DNA from 4 places in the Arthrobacter sp. NPDC058097 genome. Region 4 is predicted to be linked to each of the others. Evidence: riboswitches for the same ligand, from Rfam matches in the RefSeq annotation. Region 4 holds a riboswitch; each other region holds the start of a gene.
What was found. Region 4 has a riboswitch for cyclic di-AMP ahead of ACFVTE_RS17740 (LysM peptidoglycan-binding domain-containing protein). Riboswitches for the same ligand answer to the same signal wherever they lie in the genome.
Positions count from the first base shown of each region.

Region 1: linked by a shared signal. The riboswitch ahead of ACFVTE_RS15770 (C40 family peptidase) and the one ahead of ACFVTE_RS17740 (LysM peptidoglycan-binding domain-containing protein) in region 4 are both predicted to bind cyclic di-AMP.
Region 2: linked by a shared signal. The riboswitch ahead of ACFVTE_RS03670 (NlpC/P60 family protein) and the one ahead of ACFVTE_RS17740 (LysM peptidoglycan-binding domain-containing protein) in region 4 are both predicted to bind cyclic di-AMP.
Region 3: linked by a shared signal. The riboswitch ahead of ACFVTE_RS00300 (hypothetical protein) and the one ahead of ACFVTE_RS17740 (LysM peptidoglycan-binding domain-containing protein) in region 4 are both predicted to bind cyclic di-AMP.

Region 1 covers NZ_JBHVSZ010000008.1:279,366-282,713, reverse strand. The annotation lists gene ACFVTE_RS15780 (metal-dependent transcriptional regulator) at 1-42, shown strand, start outside; cyclic di-AMP (ydaO/yuaA leader) riboswitch at 253-495, shown strand; gene ACFVTE_RS15775 (M23 family metallopeptidase) at 507-1,331, shown strand; cyclic di-AMP (ydaO/yuaA leader) riboswitch at 1,444-1,637, shown strand; gene ACFVTE_RS15770 (C40 family peptidase) at 1,690-2,400, shown strand; gene ACFVTE_RS15765 (NlpC/P60 family protein) at 2,503-3,294, shown strand.
Region 2 covers NZ_JBHVSZ010000001.1:775,768-779,115, forward strand. The annotation lists gene ACFVTE_RS03665 (SulP family inorganic anion transporter) at 1-1,096, shown strand, start outside; cyclic di-AMP (ydaO/yuaA leader) riboswitch at 1,241-1,442, shown strand; gene ACFVTE_RS03670 (NlpC/P60 family protein) at 1,446-2,195, shown strand; gene ACFVTE_RS03675 (GGDEF domain-containing protein) at 2,447-3,348, opposite strand, start outside.
Region 3 covers NZ_JBHVSZ010000001.1:57,866-61,213, reverse strand. The annotation lists gene ACFVTE_RS00305 (glycosyltransferase) at 1-907, opposite strand, end outside; gene ACFVTE_RS00300 (hypothetical protein) at 1,144-1,977, opposite strand; cyclic di-AMP (ydaO/yuaA leader) riboswitch at 1,983-2,146, opposite strand; gene ACFVTE_RS00295 (ATP-binding protein) at 2,241-3,348, opposite strand, start outside.
Region 4 covers NZ_JBHVSZ010000010.1:138,049-141,396, forward strand. The annotation lists gene ACFVTE_RS17735 (NAD(P)(+) transhydrogenase (Re/Si-specific) subunit beta) at 1-1,155, shown strand, start outside; cyclic di-AMP (ydaO/yuaA leader) riboswitch at 1,266-1,466, shown strand; gene ACFVTE_RS17740 (LysM peptidoglycan-binding domain-containing protein) at 1,470-2,435, shown strand; gene ACFVTE_RS17745 (YybH family protein) at 2,682-3,107, shown strand; gene ACFVTE_RS17750 (purine-cytosine permease family protein) at 3,104-3,348, shown strand, end outside.

The sequences.
Region 1 (3,348 bases), on a different contig from region 4:
CCGCCGGAAGTTGCTGCGCACGTCTTCGTGAGCCTGGACTAGTTCCCCTGGGGCGCCTCCCTGCTGTCCCTTGCCGGGGGTCCCTTGACGCGGGCGGTAGGCGACTGAGTGGCGAAGCGGGGCGGAAGCCACAGCCTGTCTGACATCTGCAGGCAGGATGACCTACCACTTTTGCACAATGAATATAACGGAATTATTACCGTGCTCTTTAATCGCCTATAGTTAAACGGCAACGCCGATACAAAAGCGTTACCTGATCTGGAGCCGAACCCTGCCAGCAGATCAGCAGCACGAGTCACCCACTGGCAGGGGCGGGGGAACCACAACCGGCTGTTTCGAACAGCCTTGGGGTGAAGTCCGCAGCAGCAAGTCTTTTCCGCCTAAGGAATCCTCCCGGGATACCCCTGTGCCGGAACGGCTTGTTATGGCGGACCGGGTCTGAACTCTCTGACCCGAATCCGACAGCTAACTTCGCAGGCTATCCAGAGAGGAAACAGTACTTGTCCATGCAGAATGCCCGGGGCCGCCGCCGCGCGACTGGTCCCGCTCCGGAGCCGCGCCTTGCGGAGGCCGCCGCCGCGGACCGTCCCCGGGACGCCCAGCGCGAAGCGCGCCGCCGCCGGAGGGGTCCGTTCCGGCAGGTTACGGATTTCGCCTCGGCCAGTGGCGTCGGGCAGAAAGCCGGCGTTGCCCTTGCGGCTACCGGCCTCCTGCTGACTGTTACTGTCCCCGCCACCAGTCCTGTCCTCGCTGCCGGCGAGCAGCAGGGAGCGGCGTCTGCTTCCGCTGCCTCACCGGCCCAGCCGAAGGTTTCGGCGGAGGCGGCAGCAAAGATCGACTTCAGCCGCACGTCCGTCTCCACCACCGGTGACCCGGACGGAAAGCTAAAGCAGCTCCTGAGTGCCCAGTCGGCCGGCAGCATCAGCCGTGCGGCCTCGGCGGGCACCCTGGGCGGGCCGCTGACCACGCTGGTCAAGTCCTCGCCGTTCGGTTACCGGGTCAGCCCGATCACCGGCGGCGCCGGCGAGTTCCACCGCGGCCAGGACTTCGCTGCACAGTGCGGCACCGAGGTGCTTGCCGCGGCCAGCGGCAAGGTCACCTTCTCGGGCTGGCACCCGTACGGCGGAGGCAACCGCGTGGTGATCGATCACGGCAATGGCCTGGAGACCACGTACAACCACCTGTCGTCCTCCAGCGTCCAGGTTGGCCAGAAGGTCACCCGGGGCGAAGTTATCGCCCTCAGCGGGACCACAGGCGCCTCCACCGGCTGCCACCTCCACTTCGAGGTGATGGTCAACGGGGACGTCGTTGATCCCACCGGCTGGCTCTGAGCCAAGTCGAGTGAGCACTCTCATTCCTGTGACACGCCGTGACCTGAATGTGACATTGGCTCCGAACTGCTGTACCGTCTAAACCGCGTCAACTTTTCCGAAGTTGACGCTCTTGAGTGGATTGCCTAACTCTGCCACCGCTCAAGGTCCGTTCGCATTACATCGTCTGGCAGGGGCGGGGGAACCAATTTTGGTCTTCGCAAGAAGACCTTGGGGTTAAGTCGCAAAGCTTCCCAGGAAGCGGAGCGGCCGGGTGACTCCCATCCGAATCCGACAGCTCACCTCGCAGGCATTGGGAGAGGCTACCTTCGTGTCTTCACGCCACAATGCCGCGCGCCACCGCGCGCAAACGGTTCGTATGAACCCGTTGGACTCCGTGTCCAAGGCGGTTAGCGCCAATGCCGGCACAGTAGGTCGCCAGGCAGCTGTTATCGCAGCTGCTTCAGGACTCATCCTGAGCGTTGGCATGCCTGCCAACGCGGCCGACGCCAACATTGGTGTTTCCGCCTCCTCGGAGACCGGATCACAGGCCGCGCAGCTTGCTGTGACCGCCGCACCCACCGCCACTGTCTCCTTCGAGCGTCCTGCCGTCACAACAGTGGCAGCCCCGGTCGCCGAAACCATCGCTCCGCAGTCGAACGATGAGAGCCAGACGGCCACCGCAGGCCAGGCCAGCGACGAGAGCGCCGGTGCGGCCCAGGCCGTCACCGCCAAGTCCACCGATGGTGCGGCCTCCGCCGCAGCTTCCGGACTGGCAGCAATCGCGTACACCGGCATCGGCAGCCCCTACGTCTGGGGCGGCACCACCCCCAGTGGCTGGGACTGCTCCGGCTTCACCCAGTGGGTTTACGCACAGGCAGGCATCAGCATTCCCCGCGTCAACGCGTGGAACGCCATGAAGCCCACCTCCACGCCTGCTCCCGGTGACCTGGTCATGCAGAACGGCGGCGCCCACGTGGGCATCTACGTCGGCAACGGCATGATGATCAGCGCGCTGAACCCTTCGCAGGGCACTCTCCTGCACGCGGTGTCCGCTACGGGCACGTCCGCTTTTTACACCCTTCGCTAAGAATCCGATTCGAGGCGGGCCGGCTTACCCCCAAGATGCCGGCGCGTCGATAACCCACGTCCTGCTACCGCGGTCCGTGGAACACGAAAGAGAGAAATTTTAATGACTACACGTGCGACCATTGCACGGCACCGCGCCGAGGTCACCAAGACCAGCTCGCTGGCTGTCATTGCCAAGGCCGTCGGCGACAACGCCGGTGGCATGGGCCGCCAGGCCGCAGTTATCGCTGCTGCTTCCGGTCTTGTCCTGACCAGCGGCATCGCCGCCAACGCTGCTGAGACCAACGTTCAGCGCGAATCCGCTCCGGCTTCCACGCTGGAAGTCCAGTCCGCTGCGGCGCCGGCCACCATCTCGGCCGCTTCCAGCATCGCCATCTCCTATGAGAAGCCTGCTGTCTCCACCACCCCGGCTCCCGTCGTCGAGGCCCCGAAGCCTGTTGTCAAGGTCCAGGAAGCCGCTCCCGCCGAAGAGGCTGCTCCGGTTGCTGAAGCCGCGCCGGCTGTCCAGGCTACCGCCGCCGTCCAGACCGCTGCCCCGGCAGCGCCGAAGACCACTGCCGCCAGCGGCAAGGGTGCTGCCATCGCCGCTGCTGCCTACGCGCAGCTGGGCGTCTCCCAGGACTGCACCGCGCTGGCCACCAACGCACTCGCCGCCGTGGGCATCCACTACCACGGCTGGCCGGCAGGCTACCTGTCCCTCGGCCGCACCGTGAGCGCTGCTGAAGCTCAGCCGGGCGACCTCGCCTACTACCAGAACGGCGGCATGGGCCTGGCCCACATCGCTGTGTACGTCGGTAACGGCCAGGCCGTCCACGGCGGCTGGAACGGCGGAACCACCGCGCTGTTCAGCGTGAACGTCGGCTCCGGCCCCGTCTTCATCCGCGTCGGCGGCTAAGACACCCCAAGCGTTACGGAAGGACCCCCGCCAGCTGGCGGGGGTCCTTTTTTG
Region 2 (3,348 bases), on a different contig from region 4:
CGTGTTCATGGCACAGCTGCCGGAACTGATCGGGGTTTCCTGGCCCGTATATCCGCTGGTCGCAGCCGGCCTGCTCATCGTCGTCGGCTTCCGCCGGATTACGACGGCGGTGCCGTCACCTTTGGTGGCCATCATCCTGCTGACCGTGCTCGCCGTCGTGTCCGGGATCGATGTCCCCACCGTCCAGGACAAGGGTCAGCTGCCGGCAAGCCTCCCCACGCTGTTCATCCCGAATGTGCCCCTGACGTGGGAAACCTTCCAGACCATCGCCCCGTTCTCGCTGTCCATGGCGCTCGTGGGGCTGCTGGAATCACTGATGACGGCCAAGCTCGTGGACGACATCACCGATACCCGCTCCAACAAGACCCGCGAATCCTGGGGCCAGGGCGTGGCCAACATAGTCACCGGGTTCCTGGGCGGCATGGGCGGCTGCGCCGTGATCGGGCAGACCATGATCAACGTCAAGGGCTCCGGCGCCCGGAGCCGGGTATCCACGTTCCTCGCGGGCGCCTTCCTGCTGGTGCTGGTGGTCACCCTGGGCGACATCGTGGGCCTCATCCCCATGGCGGCGCTGGTGGCGGTGATGATCTTCGTCTCGGCCATCACCTTCGACTGGCATTCCGTTGCACCGGCAACGTTGAAGCGGATGCCCAAGTCGGAGACCGCCGTCATGCTGATCACGGTGGGCACCGTGGTGCTCACGCACAACCTGGCGATCGGCGTCGGCGTCGGGGTGCTGGCAGCGATGGCGATGTTCGCCCGCCGAGTGGCCCATTTCGCCACCGTGGAGCGGACGGAAGTGGAGCTCAACGGCCGGACGGTGGCCACCTACACGGTGGACGGCGAGCTGTTCTTCGCCTCCTCAAACGACCTGTACACGCAGTTCGACTACGCCCGCGACTCCGAGCCGGACATCGACAGCGTGGTAATCGACCTGCACGCCTCCCACCTGTGGGATGCCTCCACCATCGCCGCGCTGGACTCTGTCACGGAGAAATACCGCAGGCACGGCCGCGAGGTGGAACTGGTCGGCCTTAACTCCGCCAGCATCCAGATGCGGGAACGGCTCGCCGGCAAACTCAACGCCGCAGAGTGAGGTTCACCACACAAATCAAACCCCGAACCCATACATGACGCGGGCGAACATGTCGTGAACGACACGGTCCCGTTACCTGAATGTGACATTGGACGAAGCCTCCCGTACGGTGGAAAACGTGCCTTTTTCACCGATGAGGCACTCCCGCGCTGATTGCCTAACTCTGCCGCAGCCCGAGGAACCAACCGTAGACCCATGTCCGGCAGAGACGGGGAAACCACTTTTCGGCCTGCTTGAAGCAGGCCTTGGGGTGAAGCCGCACAGCTCCTGACCACGCTCAGGACCGCGGCCGGGTGCCTCCCATCCGAATCCGACAGCTCACCTCGCAGGCATCGGGAGAGGCTTCTTCATGTCGTTCCGCTTTATTTCTGGCCGCCGTGCTGCGGCCATCCTTGCAGCATCCGGCCTGGCTTTCACCGGCACCGTCGCGGCCAACGCCGCCAACACTCCGGCCCAGCAGGCCCAAGCTCCCTCCGGCGTCTTCGCGACGGCCGGCCAGGTCCAGGCTCCCCTGAACGCCGCCTCCAGCGTCAAGATCAACTTTGAGCGCCCCGCGGTTCAGTCCGCACCCGCTCCAGCGGTGGCAGTACCCGCCGCTGCAACGCCGGCAGCAAAGCCGGCAGTCGAGAAGGCCGCGGCCCCCGTCGCTGCCGCTCCCGCACCGAAGGTCGCCGTTAAGGCTGTGGCTCCCGCGCCGGCCGCGCCCGCACCGAAGATCACCGTCAAGGCCGCGGCCCCCGCCCCGAAGGCACCCGTCAAGGCTGCCGTCAAGGCTGCCGCAGGCGTCAACGCGGCCATGCTGGCCTCGGCCTACTCCCAGATCGGCATCACGCAGGACTGCACCGCCATGGTGGAGAAGGCCCTCGGCGCCGCCGGCATCCGTGTGGGTGACCTCGCGCCGATGCAGTTCCTGGCCCACGGCAAGGTGGTCTCCACCCCGCAGCCCGGCGACATGGTGGTCCAGTCCGGCCACGTAGCCATCTACGCCGGCGGCGGCAAGGTCATCAGCGGCGGCATGAACGGCATCAACGCCACCATGGCCCACCCGCTGTCCTGGCTCACCGCCACGGGCCCCGTCACGTTCGTGCGCGCGGCCTAGCAGACGCGCGGCTGGAAGAACTGAAAAACCGCCGTGTTCCGCTGCCTTGGGGGCGGCGGAACACGGCCACCCCCCAAGGTGCTCCCACCTTTCTACAAGGATGGCGGAACACACTGGCTATGCCTGATGAAAGACCGTAGTCTCCGGCTGCGAGTCAGGATCACCGGGTCCGGATTGTCCCCCATGCATTCCGGATCCGGTGCCTGCGTTTAAGGACAGGGCGCCTGCTCTAAGCGGGCGCCGGCTCCATTTCAGCCCCTCACTGTGCGGTTCCGCCCCTGCGATTTGGCTTCATACAAGGCAACGTCAGCGGCCGCGATCACCTCGTCGAGGTCGGCCGTCCCCGCATTGTAGGTGGAAATGCCGTAGCTGACGGTCGGCATCCGCAACAGCTCCGGAATGTGCTGCTCCGCCAGCCTCCTGCTGATTTCACCCGCGATAATTTCGGCGCTCTTGGGGCCGGCCCCGGGAAGCAGGAGGATGAACTCCTCGCCTCCGTAGCGCCCCGCGACATCCGTGGACCGGACCGATGCGCTGCACGCCTCGGCAAACGCCTGCAGCGCCAGGTCTCCGGCCGCGTGGCCGAAAGTGTCATTGACCGACTTGAAGTGGTCCAGGTCGGCGAGGATCAGCGAGCCGCCGCTGTTGGCGGTCCTGCTGCGTTCCAGCTCTCCGGCCGCCGCCTCCAGGAAGGCGCCGCGGTTAAGCAGGCCCGTGAGCCCGTCCTGGGTGGCGACCGTCCGCAGCGCCCGGGTCTGCTGCTCGGTGCTCAGCCCCGCCATGCTGAAGGAAACCACCACCAGCAGCACCATGGTGACCATGGTGGTCACCGCGGACCCGAAGTAGGTTGTGAAAACGGCACCGTTTGGCCCCTGGATCAGGAACACCACCAGGCGGCACGAGTAGAAGAAGGCCACCCCCCCGGCCGCGATGGCCATGGGGATCCGCACCCGGGAGTAGCCGGGTTCAAGCCGCCACAATTCGTGCGAAGCCAGCCCGATAAGCACGGCCATGGACGCCAGGAAAACTGCACCGCCGGCCCACGTGTTGGATCCCGGGCTGTCGACACCGGCTGCGGCGCCGGCGGTGACGGGCAGCGCCACGGACAGCCACAGGTTGTACTTCAGGTTCCGGAGGGAACGAGCCCCCGCCC
Region 3 (3,348 bases), on a different contig from region 4:
GGGGGCCGCGGGCCAACGCAGCGCGGAGTTGGGCGACCGGGATGCGGCCGGTGACCATGTCCTTGCTGAGCCGGGCCATGCCCCGCATATCGGCGAGGGCCGTCTGGACGATGTCCACGCTGGAGTTCGGGTCGTCGGTCCAGTCCACCGGCACTTCGTGGACGCGGAGGCCGCACCGTTCGGCGAGGACCAGGAGTTCGGTGTCGAAGAACCAGGCGGTGTCCACGGTGTGCGGCAGGATCCGCCGGGCGATGTCGGCGCGGATGGCCTTGAAACCGCACTGCGCATCGCTGAAGTGGGCGCCCATCAGGGACTGCAGCATGAAGTTGTAGCTGCGGGAGATGAATTCGCGCTTCGGCCCGCGGACCACCCGGGAGCTGCGGGTCAGCCGCGTGCCGATGGCCAGGTCGGAGTGGCCGGAGATCAGCGGGGCCAGGAGCGGACCCAGTGCGGCCAGGTCGGTGGAGAGGTCCACGTCCATGTAGGCCAGGACCGGCGACGGTGAAGCCAGCCAGACTTTCCGCAGGGCGTTGCCGCGGCCCTTCTCCTCGAGGTGCACCACGGTGACCTCGCGGAGTTCCCGGGCCACGCGTTCGGCGGCGTTGAGCGTGCCGTCGGTGCTCGCGTTGTCCGCAACGGTGATGCGGAACGGGTGCGGGAACGTGCCGCGCAGGTAGGCGTGGAGCCGGCGCAGGCACTCCTCCAGGTCGCGCTCCTCGTTGTAGACCGGGATGGTCACGTCCAGCACCGGTGCCGCGGTGGAGGTGTCGATGGGCGACCGCCGCGTCTGCCTGATGAGGGTCTGCACCGGGGCGTGTCCGGCCGCGACGGCGCCATGGAGCGGGTGTGGCTGGGTGTGCAGCGGTGGGTGCGGCTGGGGTCCGGAGGCCTGGTCAGTGATGGTCATGCATCAACAGTGGCGGCCGCTGTTATGAGGGTTTTAGGGCCTAGCTGTGTGGGGGCTGTGGAAGTGTTTCTGCAGGTGATTGCCGCATTTCTGCACCACTTTGCCCGCCGCGGGAAGCGTGTGGACAGCAAAAGGGCCCCGGATCCTGGCGGATCCGGGGCCCTTGGCGCTTAGGCCGGGCACCCTAAAGCGGTGCAGAAATGCTCGCCGTCAGCCGGTCCGGCCGCGGCAACCGGTCAGTACCAGTTGTGGGCGAGGTGCCAGTCCAGGGCGCCGCACGGGGAGCCGTAGCGCTCCTTGATGTAGTCCAGGCCCCAGTTGATCTGGGTGCGGTAGTTGGTGCGGTAGTCCGCTCCGGCGGTCGCCATCTTCTCGGCGGGCAGTGACTGGACGATGCCGTAGGCGCCGCTGCTCGCGTTGGTGGCCGTCGTGCGCCATTCCGATTCCTTGGTCCAGAGCCGCTTCAGGCACTGCATCTGGTCTGCGGACCAGCCGAAGGAACCCAGCTTGCTGGCCGCGTAGGCCTGGGCACCGGCGGGATCGTTCAGGGCAACAGGCGCAGCAGCCTTCGCGGGGGCAACCTTGGCGGCCACCTTGACGGCGGGCGCGGGGGCGGCCTTGGCAACCGGAGCGGCCTTCGGTGCAGCTTTGGTGACCGCCTTCGGGGCAGCAGCCTTGGTGGCCTTGGGGGCCGCAGCCTTGGGGGCCGCAGCCTTGGCGGTGGGCTTGGTGGCGGACTGCGGAGCGACGGACGCTGCGGACGGGGCCGGCAGGGCGGAGATCAGCGTCTTGTCAAAGCTCAGCGTCTGCCCGGCGTCGGCGGTGGCTGCGGTCGTCTGGGCCGCCGTAGGCGCAGCCTGGTCGGCCGCGTGGCCTGCGGCGCCGACGCCAACGAGCACGGCGGCGGCGGTGGTCAGGACGGCTGCCCGGCGGCCGAAGGACGGAAGGCCTGCAGCGAAGCGGCCAAGTGCAGTCTTGGGCTGGGCCGGCTCTGCGCGGTGGCGTGAAATCGTGCTGCCAGGCTTGTGCGAGGCGCGTTCAGGGCGCGCCTGAGTCATAAATTCAGACATGGTGGATTGCCTCTCAACACCTGCGGAGTTAGCTGTCGGGTTCGGATGAGGTCATCCGGCCGCACGGAAAATTCACGTGTCGGCTTCACCCCAAGGGCTGATGCGGAAAGCCCGGGACTCTGGTTCCCCCGCCTCTGCCTGATCTAGCGGAATCCGGGAAGCGGCAGAGCTGGGCGTCAATCCGGACATGCGGCTCTAGTGGCGGCCGCACCATATCGACGGTACAGGAGGCTTTTGATTAAGTCACATTTAGGTAACGGGAATCACGACGACGGCGCGGTGCCTTGCGCGGGCAGGCGGACGGCAAATTCCGTCCGGCCGGGCCGGGAGGTGACCTCCACCGTGCCGCCGTGCGCTTGCACGATGGACTGCACGATGGACAGGCCCAGGCCGCTGGTTCCCTCCGCCGAGGCGGTGCCCGGTTCTCCGTGCGAAGCCCCTGATTCTCCCCGCGAATCCGCGGTACGGAGGGCCATTGCGCCACCGGCCGCAGAGGCTTTCGCTGCCGCGGCCGCCGGCGCCAGGGGCGACTGCGCCGGCGTCGCACGTGAGGCGTCTGCGCGGGCGAAGCGCGCGAAGACCTTGTCCACGAATTCGGGAGGGATGCCGGCGCCGTCGTCCGTGACAGTAATCACAGCGCTGCCGTCGGCCGAGCGCATCACGCCGGTGGTCACCGTGGTGCCCGGCGGGGTGTGCTTGCGGGCATTGGAGAGCAGGTTCACGAGGACCTGGTGCAGCTGGGAGGCATCGCCCCGGAGGGACACCGGTTCCTCGGGAAGGTCGAGGTGCCACGCCCGGTCCGGTGCCATGACTTTTTCGTCGCTGACGGTCTCGATCACCAGCTGCGTGAGGTCAACGTCGCTTAGCTTGAGCGGCTGGCCCTCATCGAGCCGGGCAAGCAGCAGGAGGTCCTCCACCAGGGCGGTCATGCGCTCCGACTGGCTCTGCACGCGGGCCAGCGAGCGCTGGCCGTCCGGGGTGAACTTTTCGGTCATGCGCATCAGCTCGGTGTAGCCGCGGATGGCCGTGAGCGGTGTCCGGAGCTCGTGTGAGGCGTCCGCCACGAACTGCCGCACCTTCATTTCGCTTTCCTGACGGGCCTCCAGCGCGTTGGAGACGTTGTCCAGCATCTGGTTCAGGGCGTGCCCGACGCTGCCCACTTCGGTTCCGGGGTGGGCGTTCGACGGCGGGACGCGGACGGCGAGTGCCACCTCACCGGCGTCCAGCGGCAGGCGCGACACCTGCGTGGCCACCTCGGAGAGCTGCTCCAGCGGCTTCATGGTGCGGCGGATGAGCACCGTCCCGGCCAGGCCGATCAGCACGAGTCCGCCCAGCGAGACGATGGTGATGGTCCAGACCAGTGACGTCAGG
Region 4 (3,348 bases):
GCCGCCCCCGTGGCCAGACGCGTCAAGATGACCCAGATGCCGCAGCTCGTTGCCCTGTTCAACGGGGTGGGCGGCGGCGCGGCCGCACTCGTTGCGCTGCTGGAACTGCCGCATGCGGAGGACGCCTGGGTGCGCGTCGCCGTCGTCTTCACCCTGCTGGTCGGGGCAGTCTCCTTCGCCGGCTCAGCCGTGACGTTCGCGAAGCTGCAGGAGCTCATGACCACCCGCCCCGTGGTGTTCCCCGGGCTGCCGGTGCTCATGGGGGCGGTGCTGCTCGCCGCCGTCGGTGCCGCGGCCGCCGTCGTGCTGGGCGGGTCGCTCGTGCTGGCGCTGCTGCTCCTGCTGCTGGGCCTGGTGGCCGGCGTGCTGCTCGTGTTGCCGGTGGGCGGCGCCGACGTGCCGATCGTCATCTCCCTCCTCAACGCGTTCACCGGCCTCGCAGTTGCCGCGTCCGGACTGGTGCTGGGGAACGTGCTCCTGGTGGTGGCCGGGACGCTGGTGGGCGCGTCGGGCACCATCCTCACCCGCGCGATGGCCGCGGCCATGGGCCGCAGTGTGGCCGGCATCCTGTTCGGCGCGTTCCGGGGAGGTTCGACGGCGGGATCCACCGCCGTCAGCGACCGTCCGGTCCGCTCGTCCAGCCCGGAGGACGTGGCGGTGCTGCTCGGCTACGCGCAGCGCGTGATCATCGTTCCCGGCTACGGGCTGGCCGTGGCGCAGGGACAGCACACCGCTGCCGAGCTGGCGCAGGCATTGGAAACCCGGGGAATCAGGGTGGACTTCGCCATCCATCCCGTGGCGGGCCGCATGCCCGGGCACATGAACGTGCTCCTCGCCGAGGCCAATGTGCCCTACGAATCACTCAAGGAAATGGGCGAGATCAACTCCGAATTCCGCACCGCCGACGTCGCGCTGGTGGTGGGCGCGAACGACGTGGTGAACCCCGCCGCGAAGACCACCGCCGGCTCGCCCATCTACGGGATGCCGATCCTCGAGGTGGCGGACGCGCGCCAGGTGGTCTTCCTCAAGCGCTCCATGCGGCCAGGGTTCGCCGGGATCGAGAACGACCTTATGTTCGAGCCGCAGACCACGCTGCTGTTTGGCGATGCCAAGGAATCCCTGACCAAGGTGCTGGGTGCGGTGAAGGCCCTGTAGGGTGTTGCTTTCTCTAACCTTCTTCCAGACGGCAGCCGTTACCGAAATGTGACTTTTGGTGCCGAGGTGCGATAACCTCGGCCGGTGCCCTGGTTCCGCTCAGGGCATTCCCGGGCAGAATGCCGAGCCCTGCCACTGACCGGGATCCGTTCGCAATGACAACTGGCAGGGACGGGGGAACCACGTTAGTACCGGCCTTGCGCATCAAGGCCTAGGGGTTAAGTCCAGACGCACCGCCCAGCAGCGGGCAGGACCGGGTGACTCCCACCCGAACCCGACAGCTAACCCCGCAGGCATGGGAGAGGCACATCACCATGTCACGTAAGTCCACGCCCGCGCGCCATCGCGCCACCCCGACGACGTCCATCGCCCTGCAGGGCCTGCAGTATTCGCTGAAGTCCAATGCCGCCTCGGTCGCCAAGCCGGCGGCCGCGGCCGCCGTCGCTTCCGGTCTCCTCTTCGGTGCCGGGGCACCTGCCCACGCAGGTGCTTACGCGCCAGAGACTCCGGCCGGCGCCGCCCAGTCCGCCACGGCCCCGGCCGGAGCTGCCGTGCAGTCAGTCGCCGGCCAGGCGCTCGCCGCACCGGCCCAGGCCGCACCGGCAGACGCCGGATCTGCTGTGGCCGGAGCATCGCACACCGTAGTGCCCGGTGATACCTTGGGCGCCATCGCGGCACGCCACGGCGTCAGTCTCGATGCGTTGCTCGCAGAGAACGGCCTGACCCTGGCCTCGGTCATTTACCCCGGCGACCAGATCCTCATTCCGGGACCCGGCGCTGCTGCAGCCCCCGCAGTACCTGCAGCGCCGGCAGCACCCGCAGTGCCCGAGGTTCCCGCGGCTCCGGCTGTTCCGGCAGCCCCGGCGGCCCCGGCGGCCCCCCAGCCCACCGGCATGGGAATCTACAACGCCTCCGCGTCAATTACCCCGGCAGCGGCAACCACCCCGGCAACCACCCCGGCAGCCAGCGGCGTGGGCGCGGCCATTGTGGCCTCGGCCCGGGCGCAGCTCGGTGCCACCCAGGACTGCACCGTCCTGGTGGAACAGGCCCTGCGGTCCGTCGGCAAGTCCGTCGGCGACCTCGCGCCCGCGCAGTTCTACCAGTACGGCACACCCGTTTCGTCCCCGCAGCCCGGGGACCTGATGATCAGCGGCGGACACGTCGGCGTGTACATCGGCGGTGGCCAGGCGATCAGCAGCGGCATGAACGGTGTCAACGAAACCATCGTGCACCCGGCCTCCTGGCTCACCGGCTCCACTTACGTGCGGGTCAACGCATAGACAGAGCGCAGACGCCTCACAGGCGGGGCGGTTCAAACAACAGCGGCGGGTGCATAGGCACCCGCCGCTGTTGCGTTTCAGTAGCTGCCGGCTGCCGGGTGCCGGCGCGCGCGAAACAAAAGTCACTGTCAAGCAACAATTGTTGACCGCTGGATACCATGTCGGGTTTACTGGCAGCCTGACCGGATGTGAGCTGGAGCACGTCACGGCTGAAGCATTTGCAAGCACCGCCGAGAGTGAGTTCCCGTGGACCTGATCACCACCGCCATGACCACCGCCGAGATTGAGGCAGCAGCGAAGAAGCTGATGACCGCCTTCGCGGCCACCGATACAGACGGGTACTTCGACTGCTTCGCGCCCGATGCGACCTTCATCTTCCATTCCGAACCGAACCGCCTCACCTCGCGCGGGGAATACCGCGACCTGTGGCAGAACTGGGTGGAGGACGGCTGGCGGGTTGCAGAATGCGCCAGCTCCAACGCGTACATTCAGATCGCCGGCGACAGCGCCGTGTTCAGCCACGATGTCGAAACCGTGATCGACGTTGCCGGCACCAAAGAAACCCTTCACGAGAGGGAGACCATCATTTTCACCAGGACGAAGACAGGCAGCGTGCTCGCCGTCCACGAGCATCTTTCTCCGGCGCCTGCCAGCCAGAAGGCGATCTCATGACCAACGATTCCAAAGCCCCTGCAGTGACCGAAGTCGAAAAGCACGGCATCGAACCGATTCCCGCTGCCGACAGGACGGCGAAACCGCTGGACCTCTTCCGGCTGGTGTTCGGTGGTGCAAACACGTTCGCCACGGTAGTCCTGGGATCCTTTCCCATTCTCTTTGGGCTGTCCTTCAAGGACGCACTGCTGGCCACTGTCCTGGGCGTCGTCGTCGGCGGCCTGATTCTGTGCCCGATGGC